3 regions of the Massilia sp. S19_KUP03_FR1 genome follow, and region 1 is predicted to be linked to each of the others. Evidence: riboswitches for the same ligand, from Rfam matches in the RefSeq annotation. Region 1 holds a riboswitch; each other region holds the start of a gene.
The links. A riboswitch is a leader RNA that binds a small molecule or an ion and turns the genes downstream of it on or off. The one in region 1 is predicted to bind cobalamin.
Positions count from the first base shown of each region.

Region 2: it holds a riboswitch for cobalamin, as region 1 does, so the genes downstream of both, V6M87_RS26100 (TonB-dependent receptor domain-containing protein) here and V6M87_RS00710 (TonB-dependent receptor) in region 1, are expected to answer to the same signal.
Region 3: it holds a riboswitch for cobalamin, as region 1 does, so the genes downstream of both, V6M87_RS22120 (CbtB domain-containing protein) here and V6M87_RS00710 (TonB-dependent receptor) in region 1, are expected to answer to the same signal.

Region 1 is NZ_JAQQPS010000001.1:160,709-168,244, forward strand. Features, by position in the region: gene V6M87_RS00705 (M1 family metallopeptidase) at 1-2,231, opposite strand, end outside; cobalamin riboswitch at 2,707-2,887, shown strand; gene V6M87_RS00710 (TonB-dependent receptor) at 2,962-4,941, shown strand; gene V6M87_RS00715 (thiol:disulfide interchange protein DsbA/DsbL) at 5,041-5,712, shown strand; gene V6M87_RS00720 (hypothetical protein) at 5,709-6,029, shown strand; gene V6M87_RS00725 (ATP-binding protein) at 6,019-7,353, opposite strand.
Region 2 is NZ_JAQQPS010000039.1:3,718-11,253, reverse strand. Features, by position in the region: gene V6M87_RS26120 (cobyrinate a,c-diamide synthase) at 1-1,166, opposite strand, end outside; gene cobO (cob(I)yrinic acid a,c-diamide adenosyltransferase) at 1,169-1,771, opposite strand; gene V6M87_RS26110 (ABC transporter ATP-binding protein) at 1,776-2,543, opposite strand; gene V6M87_RS26105 (FecCD family ABC transporter permease) at 2,540-3,574, opposite strand; gene V6M87_RS26100 (TonB-dependent receptor domain-containing protein) at 3,582-5,435, opposite strand; cobalamin riboswitch at 5,515-5,737, opposite strand; gene V6M87_RS26095 (histidine phosphatase family protein) at 5,732-6,271, opposite strand; gene V6M87_RS26090 (adenosylcobinamide-GDP ribazoletransferase) at 6,273-7,064, opposite strand; gene cobT (nicotinate-nucleotide--dimethylbenzimidazole phosphoribosyltransferase) at 7,067-7,536, opposite strand, start outside.
Region 3 is NZ_JAQQPS010000023.1:23,975-31,510, forward strand. Features, by position in the region: gene V6M87_RS22115 (HoxN/HupN/NixA family nickel/cobalt transporter) at 150-1,232, shown strand; cobalamin riboswitch at 1,272-1,493, shown strand; gene V6M87_RS22120 (CbtB domain-containing protein) at 1,629-1,823, shown strand; gene V6M87_RS22125 (CbtA family protein) at 1,814-2,533, shown strand; gene V6M87_RS22130 ((2Fe-2S) ferredoxin domain-containing protein) at 2,538-2,867, shown strand; gene V6M87_RS22135 (cobaltochelatase subunit CobN) at 2,860-6,855, shown strand; gene V6M87_RS22140 (magnesium chelatase subunit D family protein) at 6,848-7,536, shown strand, end outside.

The DNA.
Region 1 (7,536 bases):
GACAGGAGAAACTGGACGATGGCGCCAAAGTCGCTGGCCCAGCGGCGTGCTGCGCGCGGGTCGGCGTCGATCGCGCGCGCGTCGTCGAGCTTGTTGACGTCGAGATAGTGCAGGCGCTCTGGATCGAGCTGGGCCGAGACTGCGCGCACCGGTTTGGTCCAGTGGAAGGTGTGCCAGTCTTCGTCCGCGCGCCAGGCCACCGTCTCGCTGCTGCCATCGGCAAATTTGACCAGCAGCGTTTGCGGCACCGGCGCGCCGGCGCGGCGCAGCGTGACCGTGGTCAAATAAGGGAAGGGGCCGCTACCATCGCTGGCCTTTGGATGCTTCTTGCGCCATGCCGCACGGGCCGCATCGATGTGCTGGACCAGCTTGGTGGCGCCGAGTTCACGCCAGCTGCCGTGGGTCTCCGTGGTGCCGGCCAGTGGCAGCGATTCGATGCTGGAAAAGTCGGCGATGCGGTCGTCGATGCGGCGCACGTTGTAGAGCTGCTGGTCGAACATCGCGTTGACCACGGCCGGCTGGCCGCTGACATCGATGATGGTGTCGCGCAAATCGGCCAGGCTCGGATGGCGGAACTTCCAGCGCCGGTAATATTCCTTGAACGCGCGCTCCATCACGTCGTGGCCCAACTGCGCTTCCAGGTCGCGCATGGCGGTGGCCGTGCGCGTGTAGACCGGGCCGATGCCTTGCAGGCGGTGGTGCGCGTTTTCGCCGGGCGCGTCGGCCGGCTGGTCGCGCGGCGTGTCCCAACGCTCCGCGTCGAACACCGTGAAACGCGGGGCGAAGCCGGCCGCTTTCAGCAGGGGCGTGGTGGCGACGATGTCCTGCTTGCGCGCGCGCAGCATGCGCGCGTCCCAGAAATCGTTCATGCCTTCGTCGAGCAGGGGCTCCTCGAATTCGTTCGAGGCCAGGATGCCGTAAAAATAGCCGTGGCCGAATTCGTGGATCGTTACCGCGTCGAGCAGGTGGGCGTTGAGCGTGCCGGGCGTGGTGTCGGCGTAGGCTTCGGTGGTGAAGAAGGTCGGGTATTCCATGCCGCCGGCTTCTTCCGCATTGAACGGCGGGACCACGATGGTGACGGTGCGGTAGGGGTAAGGCCCCAGCGTGCGCGAAAAATACGTCAGCGCGTCCTGCGCTGCCTTCAGGGCCGGCGCGGCGCTGGCCTGGTATTCGGGTGGATACAGGACGGTCAGGGTGACGGGCGGACTGCCGGGACCGGTCCAGCTACCGACCAGCGGTGGCGCCGTGCGGGTGTCGGCGGTCCAGGCGAAATCGTGGACGTCGTCCTGCACATAGCGATGGGTCAGCAGGCCGGGTTTTGACGCCGCCGGCTTGCCTTGGGCGACGCCGGTGGCGCCCACGACGTAGTTGTCGGGCAGGGTGAGGGTGACGTCATAGCTGCCGAAGTCGGCGTAGAACTCCGAGTCGAGGTGAAATTCATGGGCGTTCCAGCGCGGCGCGGTGGCCCCGCGCTCACCCGGCAACTCCAGCACGGCGATTTTCGGGAACCATTGCGCCACCAGGTGGAAGGTCTTGAAGTAGCCGGTGCGGGCGACCACGCGCGGCAGCTGGGTCTGGAAATCGATGTCGAGCACGGTGCTGGCGCCGGGCGCCACCGGAGCAGGCAAATCGAGCTTGAGCACGGTGTGGTCGCGCGGGTTGCCGCCGTCGGGCTGCACGAACGACCAGCTCGCCCTGGCGCCGGACTGCAGAACGGAGCGCAGCGCGATATGGCCCCACTCGCCGTCCCGGATTTCCGCGCCCGATGGAAAGCTGCGTCCGGTCAACCGTTTTTCGGTAAAAAAAGTCGTGTCATTGCTCTCGAACGCATTCATATACATGTGCATATAAACACTGCGCACCGGCACCGCGCTGCGGTTGCGCCAGGTGAGCTGCTCCTTGCCGTCGATCACGTGCTTGATTGGATCGAGGGTGGCCGCGATCCGGTAACTGGCGACACGGTCCGACAAGGTCACCTCGTTCCCGGTACGCACGCCGCCCCAGGCGCCGGGCGCTGAGGCGACGCGCACCGCTGACGCATCGCCCGCGGCCAGCGCAATGCCGGCATCGACCTGCGTGCTTGGCTGCTCGATCGGTGTCACGTGCACGTTCGCGCCAGCGGTGGCGCCCACCTGCGCCCGCGCCAGCAGCGTGGCCCCGCCGATACCCGCCACCAGCACCGCCGCCGCGACCACCCCGCGCCACTGCGCGCGCGAAACTTGAACTGCCATGCCTGCACCCCTTCGACCTGATCCGATCATTTTCGATCGCATCACTATATCGACCCATTTAGCAAAACGCCAACTTTACCAATCGAACCGCCACCGCATGCAGTCAAAAGACTGCCCCCAAGCTATTGCAAAACAATGAGGGTCAGTGTCAAATTATTGAGCAATTGATCACATTACTGCTGAGGCAGCATGAGCAAGCCTTGGTGAAGTGCCGAGAATCAATTGGCAAACAATTTGACACTGACCCTATTTTTTGGGTTTGAGCTATGGGGCAATGGCGGAGCAATGAGGGTCAGTGTCGAATTATTGAGCAATTGATCGCATTAATGCTGAGGCTGCTTGAGCAAGCTTCGGAGATGTGCCGATAATCAATTGGCAAACAATTTGACACTGACCCTAATTTTTGGGTTTGAGCTCTGGGGCAATTGTGCTGATGGGATGACTGGGAGTGCGGTGGGGCGGGGCGCTATTCGGCTTATAATGGCGCCGTTCTGGTGCCTGTTCGCGCCCACGCGCGTTCGGCTCATTGGGAAAATGACCGGGAAACACGAGGAGGCGCCGCACCACCGCGCGCTCCGATTGTGCTGCCCCCGCAACGGTGGACAAGCGTTTTTGTGCTTGCGAGCCCGGATACCGGCCAGACAGGTGGAAGCGCGCGACTGCGCCTTCCTTTTCTATCAAGCTTGCGGGGACGCCGGCTTGATCAGCTTATTTTTCGAGTTTTCCCACCATGACCCAAGCAGTTTCCGCGCGCTTTGCCGCGCCTTGCCGCCCGCTGTTGCTGGCCGCGTCCGTTTTCCTGTCGTTTGCCGCCGCCGCCTCCGCGCAGCAAACAGATGTCCCTTCCGTACTGGTCAGTGGTTCCCGCTTTGCCAGCGAGCCGACCCTGGCGCCGATCGGCGCCACCGTCATCACTGCCGCCGAGATCCGCAACGCCGGCGCCACCGACGTCAATCAGGCTATCCGCAAGATCGGCGGCGTATTCGGGCGCCAGAGCCTCGATTCCTCGCCCGACTTCGCGCTCGACCTGCGCGGCTTCGGTACCAACAGCAGCCAGAACCTGGTGATCATGGTCGACGGCGTGCGCCTGAGCGAAAATGAACAGGCCAGCGCCGTGCTGTCGACGATCCAGATCGACACCGTCGAGCGCATCGAAATCACCCGCGGCGGCAGCAGCGTGCTGTACGGCGACGGCGCCACCGGCGGCGTGATTCAAATTGTCACCAAACGCGGCGCAACAGGTGCCAACAGCACCGGCACGCACGGCTCCGTGTTCGCGCAAGGCGGCCAGTTTGCCGAAAAAACCCTGCGCGCCAACCTGACCCACGGGTTCGACCGCTTCGTGTTTGACGCCAGCTACGGCCGCAACAGCAGCGACGGCTACCGCAGCAACAGCCGCTTCGACCAGCGCACCCTGGGCGCCGGCCTGCTCTGGAACTTCGAGGGCGGGCGCGCCGGCATCCGCGTCGACAGCGCGCGCCAGGATTCGGGCTTGCCCGGTTCGCTGTCGCTGGCGCAGTTCAACGCCAATCCGCGCCAGAGCTTCAAGCCCGACGACGCTGGCGCGCTCGATACCGACCGCTACACCGCCTTCGTCGAAAAGCGTGTCGGCGACGTTGAACTGGCGGCCGAGTTGTCGCAGCGCGAACGCAGCGTGCAGTCGCACTACGACTTCGGCGGCGGTTTCGTCTCCGACGCCACCTACAACAGCCACCAGACCCAGTTCTCGCCGCGCCTGCGTTACGTGTCGCAGCCGTACGGCCTGCGCAACGAAGTGGTCACCGGCATCGACCTGATCCGCTGGACGCGCGACACCACGGCCGATTTCTCGCTGGCCGCTGCGCGCCAGGATTCCAAAGCCTTCTACATGCGCGATGAACTGCGTTTCGACGCCGCCCACGACGGCCGCCTGGCCATCGGCGTGCGCCACGAAACTTTCGACAAGGATTACGCCGACAGCCTCGGCGTGGCCGCGCCGGAAAGTCGCAGCCAGGCGCAGAACGCCTGGGACATCCAGGGCAGTTACAAGCTGCTGCCGCAGTTGGCCCTGCACGCCAAGGCCGGCCAGAGCTACCGCGTGGCCAACGTCGACGAGAACAGCTATCGCGCCTCAAACGACATCCTCAAGGGCCAGGTCTCGCACGACCTCGAACTGGGCCTGACGCTGGGCCAGCCAGCACGCCAGCTGGCCGCGCGCCTGTTCCGCCACAAGCTCACCAATGAAATCTTCTTCGATCCAACCATCGGCTTCGGCATCAATACCAACCTGGATCCGACCCGGCGCCAGGGCTTCGAGCTCGATGGACAGATCGACCTCATCGCCCACCTGCGCGCCAGCGCCCATTTCCAGCATGTCAACGCCAGCTTCACCGAAGGCCCCAACGCCGGCCGCGCCATGGTGCTGGTGCCGAAGAACGTGCTCTCGGCGCGCCTGGCCTGGCTGGGCCAGCATCAATCGGCCGACATCGGCGCGCAGTGGGTCGACCAGCAGCGTTACGGCGACGATTTCAGCAACGCCTGCAGCGCACGGATTGGCGGCTACACGACCTTCGACGCCCGTTACGCCCGTACCTTCGGCCCATGGGAACTGGCCGTCACGGGCGCCAACCTGGCCGATCGGCAGTACTACAGCAATGCGTTTTCCTGCCGCGGCGGCATCTACCCGAGCGACGGTCGCCAGCTGAAACTGTCGGTCCGTTACGACTTTTAATTTGCTGAAGTAAAACTTAAAGCGGTCGCGCGATGCATGGGATTCCCGCAAATAATGGTAATCTCGCGATCGTTTGCTCACCCGTTCACAAGGATGTTTATGCGTAACCTGCGTTTTGCCCTCGCTGCTGCCACTCTCGCTCTGGGCGTGGCCGCCAGCCCCGCCTTTGCCTCGGTGACCGCACCGGTCTCCGGCGTCGAGTACACGACCCTGGCCGCGCCGCAAGCGGTCCCGGCCGGCAAGAAGGTCGAAGTGATCGAATTCTTCATGTATCACTGCCCCCATTGCAATGCCCTGGAACCACAGCTGTCGGAATGGGTCAAAAAGCAGGGAGACAACATCGTCCTCAAGCGCGTGCATTTCCCGTCCACCGGCCCCAACGATCCGGAAGCGCATTTGTACCTGACCCTGGAAGCGATGGGCAAGTTGCCGGAGTTTCACGCCAGGGTGTTCCGCGCGGTACACGTCGAACGCGTGCGCTTGAATTCGGATGAAGCGGTCCTGAACTGGGCTGTCAAAAGCGGCCTGGATCGGGCCAAATTTCTCGACGCATGGAATTCGTTTGGCGTCCAGACCAAGATGAAACGCCTGGGCGCCATGATTACGGCCTACAAAGTGGAATTCGCACCGGTGCTCATTATCGACGGCAAATACATGACGGCGCCATCGCTGGTCGCCGCCAGCGACAAGACGCGCGATGAGCAGCAACTGTTCCGTTCTACCTTGCAAGTGGCCGACTTTTTGGTGGCGAAGGCAGCCAAGACAAAATGAGCGACAAGGAAGGCAAAGTCCTGAAGATCTACGACGGTTCGCGCGCACGCGACGAGGACCTGTACGACCTCACGTGGGTGAACCAGGCCGCCTGGACGATGTCCGTCGTGTTCGCCGGCGTCATCGTCTGGCTGTGCATCGCCCTGGTGCATGCCGAGAACCAACGCTTCGCGCTGGTCAGCGGGAAGTGCGCCGATCCGGTGTTCCGAGGTTCGTTCGACCAGAAGTGCCTGGCGCTGGTGCATTCGCGCGACCATTGGTGGGAACATCTCTGGTACGGCGTCACCCACGTGACGTCAAAACCGCCTAAGCAATAAGCCGTATCACCATCCTGGCGCCGTTCAACGCGCCATCCTCGACGTGCAAGCTGCCCCCGTGCAGCTGCACGGCTTTGCGGGCAATCGCCAGCCCCAGGCCGAAGCCACCCGTGGCGCGGTCGCGGCTGCGGTCGAGCCGGTAGAAAGGCGCGAACACCTGTTCGCGTTCAGCGACCGGAATCCCCGGTCCGTCATCTTCCACAGAAATCTCCACGCCCTCGCGCGTGCGCAGCGCGCGCAGCAGCACGCGCGCGTCGGCGTAGCGCTGCGCATTGCCAAGCAGGTTGGCGAGCGCGCGGCCCAACAGGCGCGGATCGACCGCGAGCGTTCCCAGGTCCGCGCCCAGCTCGACGCTAATGCTCACCATCGACCCGGGCGAGGGCGCCAGCGCCGCCACGCAGGCGCGCAGCAGCGGCTCCAGGTCGACCGGCTCGCGCTGCAATGCATGCTCGCTGTCGAGCCGCGTCATGGCCAGCAATTCGCTCACCAGCGCGTTCAGTTCCTCGACATCCCCGGCCATGGCCTGGACCCGCTTGTGCAGCGCCGGGTCGGCGCTGGCGTCTTCCAGCAGCTGCAGGCCGAACGCCAGGCGCGCAATGGGCGTGCGCAGTTCATGCGACACCGAATGGAGCAGCGCCGTTTGCGCCGTCAACAAGCTGTCGATGCGCCCGGCCATGGCGTGCATGCGCTCGGCCAGCGGCAGCATGCTGCTGGAGGCGGGCATGCGCGCCCGCGCCGTCAAATTGCCGGCGCCGAATGCGTCAGCGACCCGCCCCAGCGCCTGCACGCCCTGCCAGTGGCGGCGCGACCACACGCCGATCGGCACCAGCAACACCAGCGCGACAATCAGGAAGCGCAGCGCTTCCATCTGCAGCGCCACGGCCACGTCGATCGGCAGCTCGCGCGCGCGCACCACCTCGGCCTCGCTGCCGACGTAGCGCGCACCGTCGAGGTCGACGCGGCGCAGGAACGATTTGCCGGCCAGGTCGAACACGACCTCACCGCGCGCCAGCGCGGCCGCTTGCGCGGCGGGCAGCGTGGCGCCGGCAGTGTTGAGTGGAATCAGGTCGTAGTGGGAGCCGGCCACCTCGCGCACCGTGTTCAGGCGGGCCAGCCATTCGTCGCGCGGCGCCTTGTCGACAAATTGTTCGAGCAGGAAAATTTGCGCCGTCGCCTGGCGCCGCGCCAGGTCCTCGACCGGGTCGCCGAACACGCGCGTCATGGCCACGTACACGATCGCACTGGCAGCGGCCACGGACAGCAGTACCGGAACGAAAAAACGCAGGAATACGCGCAAGAAAGCGGGGGAAGGGGAACGCGCCATGGCTCGCATTGTATCTGTTTCACACGCGCTACAAATTGAAGACAAATGCCGGACAAAGGCGCGCTGGCACCTTTGCGAGCAGCAATTTATGATGCAAGGGATCAGCGCTCGTCCGTTTGCTTACGGGCTGTGTCGGAGCGCTGGGTTGGTTTTACCTTGCCCGTTGTGCCGCGCCGTAGAATG
Region 2 (7,536 bases), on a different contig from region 1:
TTGACCGTATGGGCAAGCGCCGGGACGGTGGTGGCGAGCGTCGAATAGTGAAACGTATGGCCGCGCAGTTGACCGTGTGCAGTCGCCAGAGCCTGCGGTCCGAGCCCGGCCAGGCGGGTCTGCATTGTCACGTCACCAGGCAGCAGGCCGGCCATCGGCCAGGTGGCGCCGGTGAGATCGGTCAGCGACCCGGCCAGCGCCATCATGCCGCCGCATTCGGCGACGATGGGCGTGCCGGCAGCGTGTGCGGCGCGCAGCGAAGTTTGCCAGGCGGTCGTGTTGGACAGCGTGTCCGCATGCAGTTCCGGATAGCCGCCCGGCAGCCAGACCGCATCGGCATGTGCAGGCACGGGGTCGCCCGCCAGCGGGGAGAACCAGGCGATGGCGGCGCCCAGGTCCGTCAGCACGGTCAGGTTGGCCGGATAGATGAAGGCAAATGCGGCGTCGCGCGCGATGGCCACGGTTTTACCGGCCAGCAGCGGCGCGATGGGCGCGCACGGCACGGCGTCGATTGTCGTCGTGCGCAGGCTGTTCCAGGCGTCGTCATCGAAGTCGAGTTGCTGCGCCAGCGTGTCGAGCAGGGCGTCGATGCCGTCGATTTCCGATGCCTGCACCAGCCCCAGATGGCGTTCCGGCAGCTTGTGTGTTTGGCGCGGCAGGGTGCCGAACAACGGCACGCCACGCAGCGAGGCCGCCACCATGGCTGCGTGGCCCGGGCTGGCCACCCGGTTGGCGATCACGCCGGCCAGCTCCACCGGACCGTAATCGCGCAGGCCGTGCACGATGGCGCCAGCCGTTTGCGCCATGGCCGACGCGTCGATCACGGCCAGCACCGGGATGCCAAGGGCGCGCGCCAGGTCGGCCGAGGACGGCGTGCCGTCGTACAAACCCATGACCCCTTCGACCAGGATCACATCGGCCTGCTGCGCGGCGGCGTGCAGCTGCTGGCTGCAGGCGTCTTCGCCCACCATCCACATGTCGAGCGTGCCGACCGGCGCGCCGCTGGCCGCTTCGAGCAGCATCGGGTCGAGAAAGTCGGGGCCGCATTTGAACACGCGCACGCGCTGGCCGCGCCGCACCAGCGCACGCGCGAGCGCCGCGGTGACGGTGGTCTTGCCCTGGCCGGAAGCGACGGCGGCCACCAGTACGATGCGCGCAGCGGCCATGGTCAGAACTCCGTCCCGGCCTGGGCCGCGATACCGGCCTTGAAGGCGTGCTTGACCACGTTCATTTCGGTGACGGTATCGGCGATGTCGATCAGCGCATCGGGGGCGCCGCGGCCGGTGATCACCACGTGCTGCATGGCGGGCCGCGCCAGCAGATCGTCGATGACCATGTCGACATCGAGGTAGCGGTACTTCAAGGCGATGTTCAACTCGTCTAGCAGCACCAGGCCGATGGAAGGATCTTGCATGAAGCGCTTGGCCATGGCCCAGGCTTCGAGCGCTTTTTCGGTATCGCGTACGCGGTCCTGGGTGTCCCAGGTATAGCCTTCGCCCATTGCGTGAAATTCGACTTCGTCCGGGAAGCGGCGCAGGAAGTTTTCTTCGCCGGTCGACATGGCGCCCTTGATGAACTGGACCACGGCCACTTTCATGCCGTGACCGAGCGCGCGGCTGACCATGCCGAAGCCGCTCGAACTTTTGCCCTTGCCGTTGCCGGTATTGACGATGATGATGCCGATCGTCCTGGTCGCCGCGGCGATGGTCTGGTCGATCACCGCCTTCTTGCGTTCCATGCGGACCCGGTGGCGTTCGTTAATGTCGTCCATGTTTTTATCCTTCGCTTGAAATGAAGATGCGCCGCGCGCCATGCTGCAGCACTTCGATCGGGTGGTGGAGGTAGCGGCTCAATAGTGGCGCCGTCATGACCTGTTCGGTCGGTCCGGCCAGCCACTCGCCGTCGCCCATCAACAGCAGCGCGTGGGTGGAGGCCTGGTGCGCCAGGTTCAGGTCGTGGCCGATGGCGACGATGGTTTTGCTCTGCTCGCGGCACAGCTTTACCAGCAGGCGCGTGACCGCCGACTGGTGCGCCAGGTCGAGCGCATTGGCCGGTTCGTCGAGCAGCAGCAGCGGTGTGTCCTGCGCCAGCATGGCGGCAATTGCCACGCGCTGGCGCTCGCCGCCGGACAGGGTGCGCACGTCGCGCTGCGCCAGGTGCTCGACTTCCATCGCTGCCAGCGCGGTGCGGGCCGCATCCTGGTCGGCTGTGCTTTCCCAGTAGCGCTGCGCGCCATACGGGTGGCGCGCGGCCAGCACGGTGTCGAGCGCGCTGTAGCCGAACGCGTCGCTGCGCGACTGGGCCAGGAAGGCCCGCGCGCGCGCCAGTTGCGCCAGCGGCCAGTCGGCCAGTGGACGCTGGTTGAGCGTGACGGTGCCGGCATCCGGTGCGCGCAGGCCTGCCAGCGTGCGGATCAGGGTACTTTTGCCGGCGCCGTTGCGGCCGATGATGCTCCAGCATTCGCCGGCGCCGACCTGCCAGTCGAGGTCGCTGACCAGCGTGCGCGGACCGGCCAGCAAAGAGAGATTGCGCGTGGCGATCATGCGCGGTGCAGCCGGTGCAGCTGCCATAAAAAGACCGGCGCGCCGATCAGCGCGGTGACCACGCCCACCGGCAGCTGCTGCGGGGCCAATACCGTGCGCGCCAATGTGTCGGCGAGAACCAGGAAGGCGCCGCCGGCCAGCGTGGCGGCGGGTACCAGCAAGCGGTGGTCAGGGCCGCAGGCAAAGCGGCAGGCATGCGGCACGATCAGGCCGACGAAGCCGATGCTGCCGGCGCTGGTGACTGCGCTGGCGGTCAGCAAGCCGGACGCCAGAAACAAGCCTTTGCGCAAGGCGCCGACCGGCACGCCCAGTGCGACCGCACCTTCGGCGTGCATGGCCAGCACATTCAGGGCGCGCGCGCCGCGCATGGCGAACAGCAGGCCGCCCGCCAGGACGAGCCAGGGCAGGACGCGCAGCGGCGCGCCGGCCAGGTCGCCGATCATCCAGAAAATCATGCTTCTTAAACGGCTTTCGGGCGCGATCGACAGCATCAAGGTGACCAGCGCCATGCAGGCCGACGAAAGAATCACGCCGGTCAGCAGCAGTACCGAGGCGCCGCCTTCGGCCGGCGCACCGCTGCGCAGACCGCGCCGCGCCAGCAGATACAGCATGCTGGAAACGATCACCGCGCCGGCAAACGCGCTGGCGTCGACCACCCACAGCGCGCACATGAACATCAGTGCCGCCAGTGCGCCAACCGATGCGCCGGCCGAAATGCCCAGCACGTACGGGTCGGCCAGCGGATTGCGCAGCAGCGCCTGCATCATGACCCCGGCCAGCGCCAGTGCGGCGCCGGTGACGAAGGCCACCAGCGCGCGCGACAGGCGTAATTCCAGCAGCGTTGCGGCCAGACTGGCGCCGCTGCTGGTGCCGTGCACCATCTGCACCAGCGCGGCGGGCATGTCGGCCAGCGGAATGGCGACCGACCCCAGCGCGCACGACAGCACCAGGCTGCCCAGAGCCAGCAGCACCAGTGTGCCGATGATCGCCAGCGCGCGCCGGCGCATGCTCGGGAAGGAGAGGGTCGTCATGATGCTATTAACGCATGCCGTAACGCAGGCCGACAAATACTTGCGAGCCGGCGGTGCCGTAGTAACGCGCCAGTTCATACTTTTTGTCGGCCACGTTGTTCCAGCGCGCCAATACCGACCAGTCGCCCGTCACCTGGTATAAAGCGAACAGATTCACGAGACCGTAGCCACCCAGCGTATTGCGGTTGGCGAGGTCGTCGTAGCGGCGGCCGGAGAGCTGCACGCCGGCGCCGGTGGTCAGGGCGCCGACCGTGTATTCGGCACTGAACTGGGCGTGGCGCTTGGCGCGCCGCACCAACTGCTTGGCCGTGGTGTCGTCGCGTGGATCCTGGAAGTCGAGCGAGCCGCGCAGGTCGATGGCATACAGGCGCGTGCTGGCGCCGATGGTCACGCCGGACAGCGTGGCGCGGTCGACGTTGTAGGCGCAACCGAAAGTGTGGGTGGCCGGTTCCACCGGGCAGACGGCGGCGGTGACCAGCAGGTCGGTCAGGCGGTTATGGAAGTACGTCACGCTCGCTTCGCTGGCGCCGTCCTTCCAGTACAGCCCACCTTCGACATTGCGACCATGTTCCGGCTTGTTGGACGCCACGCCGAAACCGGGGTAGTAGAGGTCATTGAAGGTCGGCGCGCGGAAGCTCGTGCCAAAACTTGCGTTGGCCCGCAGCGCCGGTGTGAAGCGGTAGCCGTAGGCGAGGGCGCCGGTGGTCTTGCCGCCGTACTGCGAGCTGTTGTCGCGACGGACGCTGGCGCTGGCCAGGTGGGGGCCGCGGTTCAGTGCATACGAGGCGCCGGCCGAATTGGTGGCGCGGCGGGTGTTCAGCGCCGCGGTGGAGCCGGATACCACTTCCTCTTCGCGCCGCTCGAGCAGCACTTGCAGCAGGTCTGCGCCGATGGTCAGGTCGCTTTGGACGCTGAACTGGTTCTGGCGCGTGGCGATGTAACTGGTGCCACTGGTGGCCGCGCTGCTGATACTGATCGATTTGTCGTCGGCTTGCGCGGCCTGGCCCTGCAGGCGCCAGTTCGGCGTGATGCGGGTGTTGGCGAAGACGGCGACGTTGTCCAGGTCCTGTACCGTGCGCGTGTCAAAGCTCGATGCACCCGAATCGTATTGGGCTTCCAGGCGGCTGTGCAGGTATTGCAGGCCGACCTGGCTGTCGGCATTCACGTCCGCGCTGAAGCGCGCGTTGACGCTGTCGCGCCGGTAGCCGTCGTTATCGGCGTTGTAGGACGAACTACCTGGCTTCGCAGCCGAGAAACCGTCGTCCTGGTCGCGCACGGCGGCGATGGCATAGCTGAAGCCACCGGTTTTGCCGCTAATGCCGACGTCCGCGTTGCGGGTCTGGTCGCTGCCGGCGGAAATTGCGGCGGTGATGCGCGGCGCGCCGTCGCCCTGGCGGGTAAAAATCTGCACCACGCCGCCGATGGCGTCGGCGCCGTACAGCGTGGCCAGCGGGCCGTAGACGATCTCGATGCGCTCGATGGTCGCCAGCGGCAGGGCGGCCCAGTTGGCGGTGCCGGTGGTGGATGAACCGATGCGGATGCCGTCGATCAGCACCACGCTTTGCTTGGCGTCGGCGCCGCGGATCAGCACCGATGATGCGGTACCCGGACCGCCGTTGCGCACCACTTCGATGGCGCGCTGCTTTTGCAGCAGGTCGATCAGGTTGGTGGCGCCGGAGCGGACGATTTGTTCGGCCGAAATCACGGTGTGATCGGCCAGCGTGTCGGTCGCCGCTTGCGGCGTGCGGCTGGCGGTGACGAGGATCTCAGGCAGAGCGTCTGCAAAAGCAAAGGACGAGCAGAGGGAAAGGGCGAGGGCGAGCGAAGTTGGCGCCGCGCGGCGTGCTACAGGAAAGTTCATGAACATCTTCAGCAAAATAAAGGCAACCGGCCGAGGTCCCCGTAGGCCAGGTTGAACAGGAAGCAGGCCGCTTGCGCGCACGCTTCCACCTGTCTTGGCCGGTATCCGGGCTGGCAAGTGCAACTGCCTGACCTTCCCATGCTTGAAGAAGCACAGTGGTTTTATGAGGCAGTCCGTCGCGGAAATCGGCGACACTTGTTGACCGTTGCGGGGGCAGCACACGTGGGCTCGATGAGCTTCGTGTTTCCCGTTTAACTGCGCACGTGGACACGTGCGCGGGCACCAAAACGACTCAATTATACACAGTCGAGGATGACGATTTCACCATAGCCTATGCGATGGGGATGGGCCGCGGCGGTTGCAGCCATCTCCGCCACGCTCAGTCCATCGCGATGCGCCGCGCATAACCGGATGGCGCCGGCATGGCACACCACGATCGCGGCGGGCAGATTGGTGGCGCGCAGATCGGCGCAAAAACCGGCGATGCGCGCGGCCATGTCGGCCACGCTTTCGCCGCCGCCGGGACGGTAGAACGCCACATCGGCGGCCCAGGCGTCGATGCCAGCGCGCGCGATGTCGTCCCAGCGCTGCATTTCCCAGTCGCCGAAATCGAGTTCTGCCAGGCGCGCATCGAAAATCACCGGACCCCCGAGTGCGTTGGCCAGCACGGCGCATCGTCGTAAAGGGCTGCTGTAGATGGGGGCATCCGGCAGCGCGGCGCGCAAGGCTGGCAGGGCCAGAGCCTGCGCGGCCGGATCGGTGGCGAGATCGGTGCGGCCGTAGCAGACGCCGGGGTCGACCAGCGGCGGCAAATGGCGTACCAGGTACAGGCGCATATTAATAAAGGGCCGCGTGGCCGGCGCTGGCCAGCACGCACAGATAAATCGCCACTTCGCTGAGCTGCTGGACGGCGCCGAGGCAGTCGCCCGTGTAGCCGCCGATGCGGCGCACGAACAGGGCGCGCAACCACCAGGCGACCGCCGCGCTGGCGAGCAAGGCGGCGCCCAGCGCCGGCCACGCCACGACATGGAACACGCCGAGCAGCAGCGCGGGCAGCACGGCGCACACGGCGGCGATGGCGAATTCGCCGGCCCGCATCTCCTGGGCCATCGGCTTGGCCTTGCCGGCATCGCGCGCATAGCTGGCGCTGCGAATCAGGCTGACGGCGGCCAGGCGTGACAGCGGATGCGCCAGCAGCAGCGCGCCGATGGCCTGGCCGGGGGCGAGCAGCGACAAGGTGGTCACTTTCAACCCGAGCGTCACGACCAGGGCAACCGCGCCGTAGGTACCGATGCGCGAATCCTTCATGATCTCCATGATCCGTTCGCGCGTGTAACCACCGCCGAAGCCATCGCACATGTCGGCCAGGCCGTCTTCGTGAAAGGCGCCGGTCATATATATCCCGGCCGCGGTCGACAGCAGCACGGCCACCGGTGCGGGCCACAGCCAGGCGGCGGCGCCATACACCAGCACGACGACCAGGGCGACGCACAGGCCCACCAGCGGAAAATAGCGCGACGCGTGCTGTAGCCAGGACGGCTCGAAGCCCACCCAGCGGGGAATCGGCACGCGCGTAAAGAACTGCAGCGCAATAAAGAACAGGCGCACCTGCTGGATCAGCCAGGCCATGGTTACGCCGACTTCGCGCTGACCTGGGCCGATTCGAAGGTAGCCATCTCGCGCATGAAGTTCACGGCCGCGTGCAGCAGCGGCAGCGCCAGCGCGCAGCCGGTGCCTTCGCCCAGGCGCAGGTCCAGTTGCAGCAAAGGGCGCGCATCGAGATGGGCCAGCATGCGGCGATGGCCGTGTTCATCGGAGCAATGCGAAAACACGCAGTAGTCGAGTAGCGCCGGCTGCATGCGGGCCGCCACCAGCAGCGCGCTGGTAACAATGAAGCCGTCGATCAGCAGCACCATGCGCCGTTCGGCTGCGCGCAGCATGGCGCCGGCGATCATGGCGATCTCGCAGCCGCCGAACGTGGCCAGCACGGCGAGCGGCTCGGTCACGCCAGCGTGGAACGCGACCGCCGCCTCGATCACGCGCTGCTTGTGCAGCACGCCTTCCGGCGGCAAACCCGTGCCGGCGCCTACGCACTCGGCCA
Region 3 (7,536 bases), on a different contig from region 1:
CGGAAGATTCCGCACAATTGTAGCTTGATGGAAAATGTGAAACGTTTTCATTTTCAAAGATTTACACCGCAAACAAGCCGGGCTGTTGTTTTGCAACGGTCGCGTATGATTAATAATATAATCGTCATACGATCAAACCAGACTCAGCAATGTTCTATTCTTTGACCCGCCTGTTCAATGACCAGGCCGACCAGCACCTGCGCGCCAGGCTGCGCACGCTGTACGCTCTCCTGCTTGCGGCCAACCTGGGCGCGTGGGCCTGGGCGTTCGCCGTTTTTCGCGACCATCCGGCCTTGCTCGCCTCCAGCCTGCTGGCCTGGACCCTGGGCCTGCGCCATGCCATCGACGCCGATCACATCGCCGCCATCGACACCGTCACCCGCAAGCTGGTGCAAGAGGGCAAGCAGCCGATTGCCACCGGCTTCTTTTTTGCGCTGGGCCATTCCACAGTCGTGACGCTGATCGCGCTGGCCGTCGGTGTGGCAGCGGCCGCACTGTCGGCGCATTTCGGGGCAATGCAGAATGTTGGGAGCGTGGTCGGCACGGTCGTTTCGGCGTCTTACCTGCTCCTGCTGGCGCTGTTCAACCTGGCCATCCTGGTGCCGGCGGTGCGCAATTTCCGGGCAGTCCAGCGGGGTGGCGCCTTGCACGCCACCGACCTCGACCTGCTCGGCGGCGGACTGGTGTCCCGGCTGTGCCGCCCCCTGTTCCGCCTGGCCTCGCGCAGCTGGCACATGTATCCTGCCGGCTTTCTGTTCGGGCTCGGCTTCGACACTGCCAGCGAAGTGGCCCTGTTCGCCCTGGCGGCGCTGCAACTGGCGCAAGGCGCGCCGTTGTGGTCGGTGATGGTGTTTCCGGCCCTGTTCGCGGCGGGCATGGCGCTGGTCGACACGCTCGACGGCAACCTGATGATGACGGCATCGGGCTGGGCCCAGCGCCGGCCCATTCGCAAGCTGTTCTACAACCTGACCATTACGCTGGTGTCGGTGCTGGTCGCGTCCGGTGTCGCCGCCGTCGAAATCCTGGGCCTGGTGCGCGAGCGCATGGCCCTGACCGGCTGGTTCTGGGTACAGGTCGGCGCGCTCAACGACCACTTTGGTACCCTCGGCTATGTGATCGTCGCGCTGTTCACGGGGACCTGGCTGGTGGCGCTGGCGGTCTATCGCGTCAAGCGCTACGACCGCATTGAGGTCGTCGTTACACCGGGCGGAGCAACGGCGCGCACGACATGATTATCCTTGCCAGCCCATGGGTTCATCCCTAGAATACGAGCCTTGCAACACGTTTCAGGTCCTGCCGGCGCAATCCGGTGGGTTAATTGGGAAGCCGGTCAGTTTGTTTGTCGAACGATTCCGGCACTGCCCCCGCAACGGTATGTGAAGAACAGGACCGCAATACGCCACTGTGCATCAGCATGGGAAGGCGCGGTCCGGGAACGCCGAATCTGGCGCGCCGCTCACGAGTCCGGAGACCAGCCTGAAATTGTATAAAACGTTTGATCCGCGGTGGGCGGTCAGGTGGTTTGCTGCGGTTTCGTTGCGTCTGCACCCATCTGTTGTTCCGTCCTCCGTCGATCGATCCTTGCCGGCCGCCTGTGCGCTGCCGGCGGAAGTCAACGGAAAGACACCATGTCACACGCTCCCATCGTCATCGACCACGCCGCTGCGCCAACCCGCGTTGCCACCGCATCCACTCTGAAAGCTGCCTTGCTCACCAGCGCGCTGGCGCTGGTCCTGTTGTACGGCATGGGCTTCGCACCGATGACAGCGCTGCACAATGCCGCGCACGACAGCCGCCACTCGGCGGGCTTTCCTTGTCACTGACGGCGGGCGTGGCCGGGCGCAATGCGCGCAGCCCGTTCAACCGGATTGTCAGCACGGCGGTGGCGGCAGGTTTGCTCGCTGGCCTGGCGCTGACAGTGGTGCAAAGGATGCAGGTGACGCCGCTCATCGCACAGGCCGAAACGTATGAAGATGCCAGGCCGGTCGCTGCTGTCCATTCGCACGAACCTGCGCACCAACACGAGCACGCAGCCTGGAAGCCTGAAAACGGCGTCGAGCGCACCTTGTTCACGGTGCTGGCCAATACCACCATGGGCGTCGGGTACGGCTTGCTGCTGTGCGCCGCCATGCTGGTGCGCGGCGGCCGCCCGACGTGGCGCCAAGGCTTGATCTGGAGCGCCGCCTGCTACGTGGTGTTTTTTGCGGCACCAATGCTCGGCCTGCCGCCCGAACTGCCGGGCACCGCGGCCGCGCCGGTGGCAGAACGCCAGTTGTGGTGGTCGCTGACCGCCTTGTCCACGGCCGGCGGCATTGCGCTGCTTGCCTTTGGCCGCAAGGGCATGTACGCGCTGGCCGGCCTGATCCTGCTGGCCGCGCCGCACCTGGCCGGCGCGCCGCAACCGCTGGTGCACGCCAGTGTCGCGCCGCCTGAACTGGCGCACGCCTTTGTCGTTGCCAGCGCACTGGCCAATGCCGCCTTCTGGCTGGTGCTCGGTAGCGCCGTCGCCTTCTTCTTCAAGAAATTCGAGTAGCGTCATGCGTACCCACAACCGCCACGTCTTTATGTGCGTGGGCCCGCGCTGTACCGAAGACGGTACGCGCGCCCAGGCCATGTTTGAATACATGGGCACAAAAATCGATGCCCAGCCCGAGCTGCGCGTAAAACGCACACGCACCCACTGCATGGTCGCGTGCCGCACCGAGGGGCCGCTGATGGTAGTCTACCCGGAAGGCACCTGGTACCAGCGCCTCGACGAAGCGGCCATCGACCGCATCATCGACGTGCACCTGGTGGGCGGCGCAGAAGTGAAGGACCTGGTCTTCCACCGCCTCGGTACGGGTGACACGGAGCCGCAGGATGGCTGACGCAGCACAGCTGGTTTTAATGAGCCACGCATCGAACGACTTGACGGTACTGCATCACGCGCTGGCGCAATTGCCACCCGCTCTGCGTGCAGTCGAAGGCGTCAATTTGCAGGCGGTGACGGACATGGATGCGGTGCTGGCAGGGCCACTGGCCAGCGCGCGCATCGTGATCCTGCGCGTGCTGGGCCGCCTTGGCAGCGTGCCCGGCGTGACCGACCTGGTGGCGCACGCGCGCCGCACCGGTGCGCACCTGATCGCCATCAGCGGCACCGGCGAAGCCGACCCGGAGCTGGCCGCCATATCGACCGTCACGCCAGCGGTACTGAGCCAGTGTATCGAGTACTTCCAGGCGGGCGGCAGCACCAACCTGGCGCAGCTGCTGCGCTATCTGTCCGATCATTTGTTGATGACCGGCTTCGGCTACGCGCCGGCGCAGCGCTTGCCCGAGCACGGCATCTACCACCCCGATCTGGCGCCAGACGCCGGCGTGGCCGACTGGCTGGCGCTGGTTGATCCGGCCAGGCCGAGCGCCGGCATCGTGTTCTACCGCGCCCACTGGATGAGCGGGAACACGCGCTTCATCGACGCCTTGTTGGATGCGCTGGAGCAGCGCGGCATGAATGTACTGCCGGTGTTTACGGCCTCCCTGCGCAGCGGCGACGGCGAATTGCCATCGGCCTTGCGCTATTTCCGCGACGCTGGCGTTGATGTGCTGATCAACACGACGTCGTTCGCGATGGGCGAAATCACGCCCGGCGGCGCCACGCCGGCCGGCTGGTCGGTCAGCGTGCTGGAAACCCTGAACGTGCCGGTGCTGCAGGCGATCACCAGCGGCATGACGCTGGCGCAGTGGACGCAGTCGGCGCGCGGCCTCAATCCGCTCGACGCGGCCATGAACGTGGTGCTGCCGGAGTTCGACGGCCGCATCATCACGGTCCCGGTGTCGTTCAAGGCGCGCGCGGCGGGCATGCCGAGCGAAGTGATCGAATACGAACCGGTGCATGAGCGGGTGGCGCGCGTGGCCGGCATCGCGGCGCGCTTCGCACGCTTGCGCTTTGTGCCGAATGCGCAGAAGCGGGTCGCCTTCATGTTCACCAATTCGAGCAGCAAGGCCGCGCAGATCGGCAATGCGGTGGGCCTGGATGCTCCGGCCTCGCTGATGCGCATCCTCGACGCCATGCGCCTGGCCGGCTATGACGTCGGCACGCTGCCGGAGAGTGGCACCGCGCTGATCCACCAGCTGGTGGCGCGCTGTTCCTACGACGAGATCTACCTCACCGGCGAACAGTTGGCCAATGCCGCCGGCCGTGTGCCGGCCGCGCAGTACGCCAGCTGGTTCGCCGAACTGCCGCAGGACATGCAGGCGCGCATGGTCGCGCAGTGGGGCGCAGCGCCAGGCGTGGCCTACCTGCACGACGATCACCTGGCGCTGGCCGGCCTCGAACTGGGCAACACCTTCATTGCCCTGCAGCCGCCGCGCGGCTACGGCATGGATCCGGACGCGATCTACCACCAGCCCGACCTGCCACCGACGCACCATTACTATGCCCTGTACCGCTGGCTGCGCGACGTATGGGGCGCAGACGCCATCGTCCACGTCGGCAAGCACGGCACCATGGAGTGGCTGCCGGGGAAGGGCGTCGGCCTGTCCGAACACTGCTTCCCGGATGCCCTGCTGGGCGACCTGCCGCTGTTCTACCCGTTTATTATTAACGATCCGGGCGAAGGCTCGCAGGCCAAGCGGCGCGCGCACGCGGTCGTGGTCGACCACCTGACGCCGCCGATGACCACCGCCGATACCTACGGCGCGCTGGCCCAGCTGACCCAGCTGGTGGACGAGTACTACCAGGTCGAAGTGCTCGATCCATCGAAACTGCCGCTGTTGCAGCAGCAGATCTGGGAACTGGTCAAGCAGACCAACCTCAATGCGGATTTGCAGGCGCGACTGCTGCACCACGACCATGACCATGATCATGGCCACGACCATCATCACCACGATCACGATCACGATCACGACCACGACCATGAGGACGGCTTGCCGTCCGCGTTGGCGGAGTTGAAGGGCTCGGACGTGGCGCATCTGATCGAAGACCTGGACGGCTACCTGTGCGAACTCGGTTCGGCGCAAATTCGCGACGGCCTGCACATCCTCGGGCGCGGTCCGGATGCGCAGCAGCTGCCCGACATGCTGGTGTCGCTCACGCGCTTGCCCAACCTCGACATTCCTGGTCTGCAGGACGCGGTTGCTGCCCTGTTTGGCCTGGAGATGACGATGCTGCTCGAGCACAAGGGGCGCCGCATCAACGTCACACCCGCGTTGGCGCGGGTCGCGCACAAGGCGATCGTCACGCGCGCCGATGCGCTCGAAGGGATCGATTCCCTGTGCCTGGCCCTGTACGTCCAGCTGCGCGAGCATGCCTATGCGGACGGCGCGATCGACGCCGTGCTTGATCGCGTCTTCGGCCAGCTCGATGTGGCGGCGCCGTTGCTGCAGCCGGCGCAGCGCAGCACGTCGCCGCTGTTGAAACAGATGGGCAAGGCGCGTGTGACGGCGCCACGCGCTGTGCCGGCTGCGCCGAAAGCGCCGCCGGGTTTTGACGCATTGCGCCGCATCCTGCGCTTTGCCTGCACGGAGCTGGTGCCCAAACTGGCGCGCGCCACCGACGAAATCGACAACCTGCTGCACGGCCTGAACGGTGGCTATGTACCGGCCGGCCCGAGCGGCTCACCCAGCCGCGGCATGGCGCACATCCTGCCGACCGGCCGCAATTTTTATTCGGTTGACCCGCGCAGCGTGCCGTCCCAATCGGCCTGGCGCGTCGGCCTGCAGCTTGCCCACGAAGTGCTGAACCGCCACCACCTTGAAACTGGCGCGTATCCGGAGAGTGTCGCCATCAGCATCTGGGGCACCAGCGCCATGCGGACCCACGGCGACGACGTGGCGCAAATCCTGGCGCTGCTGGGCGTGCGCCCGGTCTGGCGCCTGGAAAGCCGGCAGGTGAGCGGCATCGAAGTGATCCCGCTGGCCGAACTGAAACGCCCGCGCATTGATGTCACCACCCGCATCAGCGGTTTTTTTCGCGACGCGTTCCCGCAGCTGATCGACCTGATCGACGAAGCGGTGAACACCGTCATCGCGCTCGACGAGGGGCCGGAAGACAACTACGTGCGCAAGCACTACCTGAAGGAGCTGGAGGACTGGCTGGGGCAGGGCGTGCAGCCGGACGAGGCGAAACAACGCGCCGCGTACCGCGTGTTCGGCGCCAAGCCGGGCAGCTACGGCGCCGGCATCCTGCCGCTGATCCAGCATAAAAACTGGGAAACTGACGCCGACTTTGCCGAAGCGTATGTCAACTGGGGCGGTTACGCCTATGCGCGCGGCGCGCAGGGAAGCGACCAGCGCGACGCCTTCCGGATGCGCCTGTCGACCATCGAAGTGGCGCTGCACAACCAGGACAATCGCGAACACGATATTTTTGACTCGGACGATTACCTGCAATTTCACGGCGGGATGATCGCAACCATCCGCGCCCTCTCAGGCCAGCAGCCGCGTCATTATTTTGGCGACAGCCACGACCCGGCGCGCGCGCAGGTACGCGATTTAAAAGAAGAGAGCCTGCGCGTGTTCCGCTCGCGCGTGGTCAATCCCAAGTGGCTGGCCAGCATCCAGCGCCACGGCTACAAGGGCGGGCTGGAACTGACGGCCACCGTCGACTATCTGTTCGGCTACGACGCCACTGCCCAGGTGATGGATGACTGGATGTACGAAGACGTGGCGCAAGCGTACGGTTTCGACGAGCAGATGCAGCAGTTTTTGCAGGAAGCCAATCCTTGGGCGCAGAACGCGATTGCCGAGCGCTTGCTGGAAGCGGCCGCGCGTGGCATGTGGGCCGAACCGAAACCTGAAACGCTGGCCCAGCTGCGCGCCTTGTACCTGCACAGCGAAACCCTGTTGGAAGCACGCGGCGAAACGGCACGCAATGGATAACGCATTGACTATACCTTTGACCTTTCCTTTTTCCGCCATCGTCGGCCAGCAGCAGTTGCAAACGGCGCTGCTGTTATGCGCAGTCGACCCGGGCATGGGCGGCGTCCTGATTCGCGGCGACAAGGGCACGGCCAAAAGCACTGCGGCGCGCGCGCTGGCAGCCATCCTGCCACCGATCATCCGCGTGGCTGGCTGCGCGTTCAATTGCACGGGTCCGAATGCACACTGCAGCGTATGTACTGGTGAATCTGGTGTCCCGTCGCCGGTCCCATTTATTACGCTGCCGCTCGGCGCCACGGAAGACCGCGTGCTGGGCAGCCTCGATATCGCCAGCGCGCTGCAGGGCGGCAAGCGGGTCTTTCAGCCAGGCTTGCTGGCCGCAAGCCACCGCGGCATTTTATATATCGATGAAGTCAACCTGCTGGCCGACCACCTGGTCGACGTGCTGCTCGACGTCGCGGCAATGGGCGTGAACTCGGTGCAGCGCGAAGGCCTGTCCATCACGCATCCGGCGCGCATCACGCTGGTCGGCACGATGAACCTGGAAGAAGGCGACCTGCGCCCGCAATTGCTGGACCGTTTCGCGCTGATGGTCGAAGTAACCGCGCCGCGCGACAAGGCGGTACGCTCGGAAGTGGTGCGGCGCCGCATCGCCTACGAAGCCGATCCGGCCGCATTTAC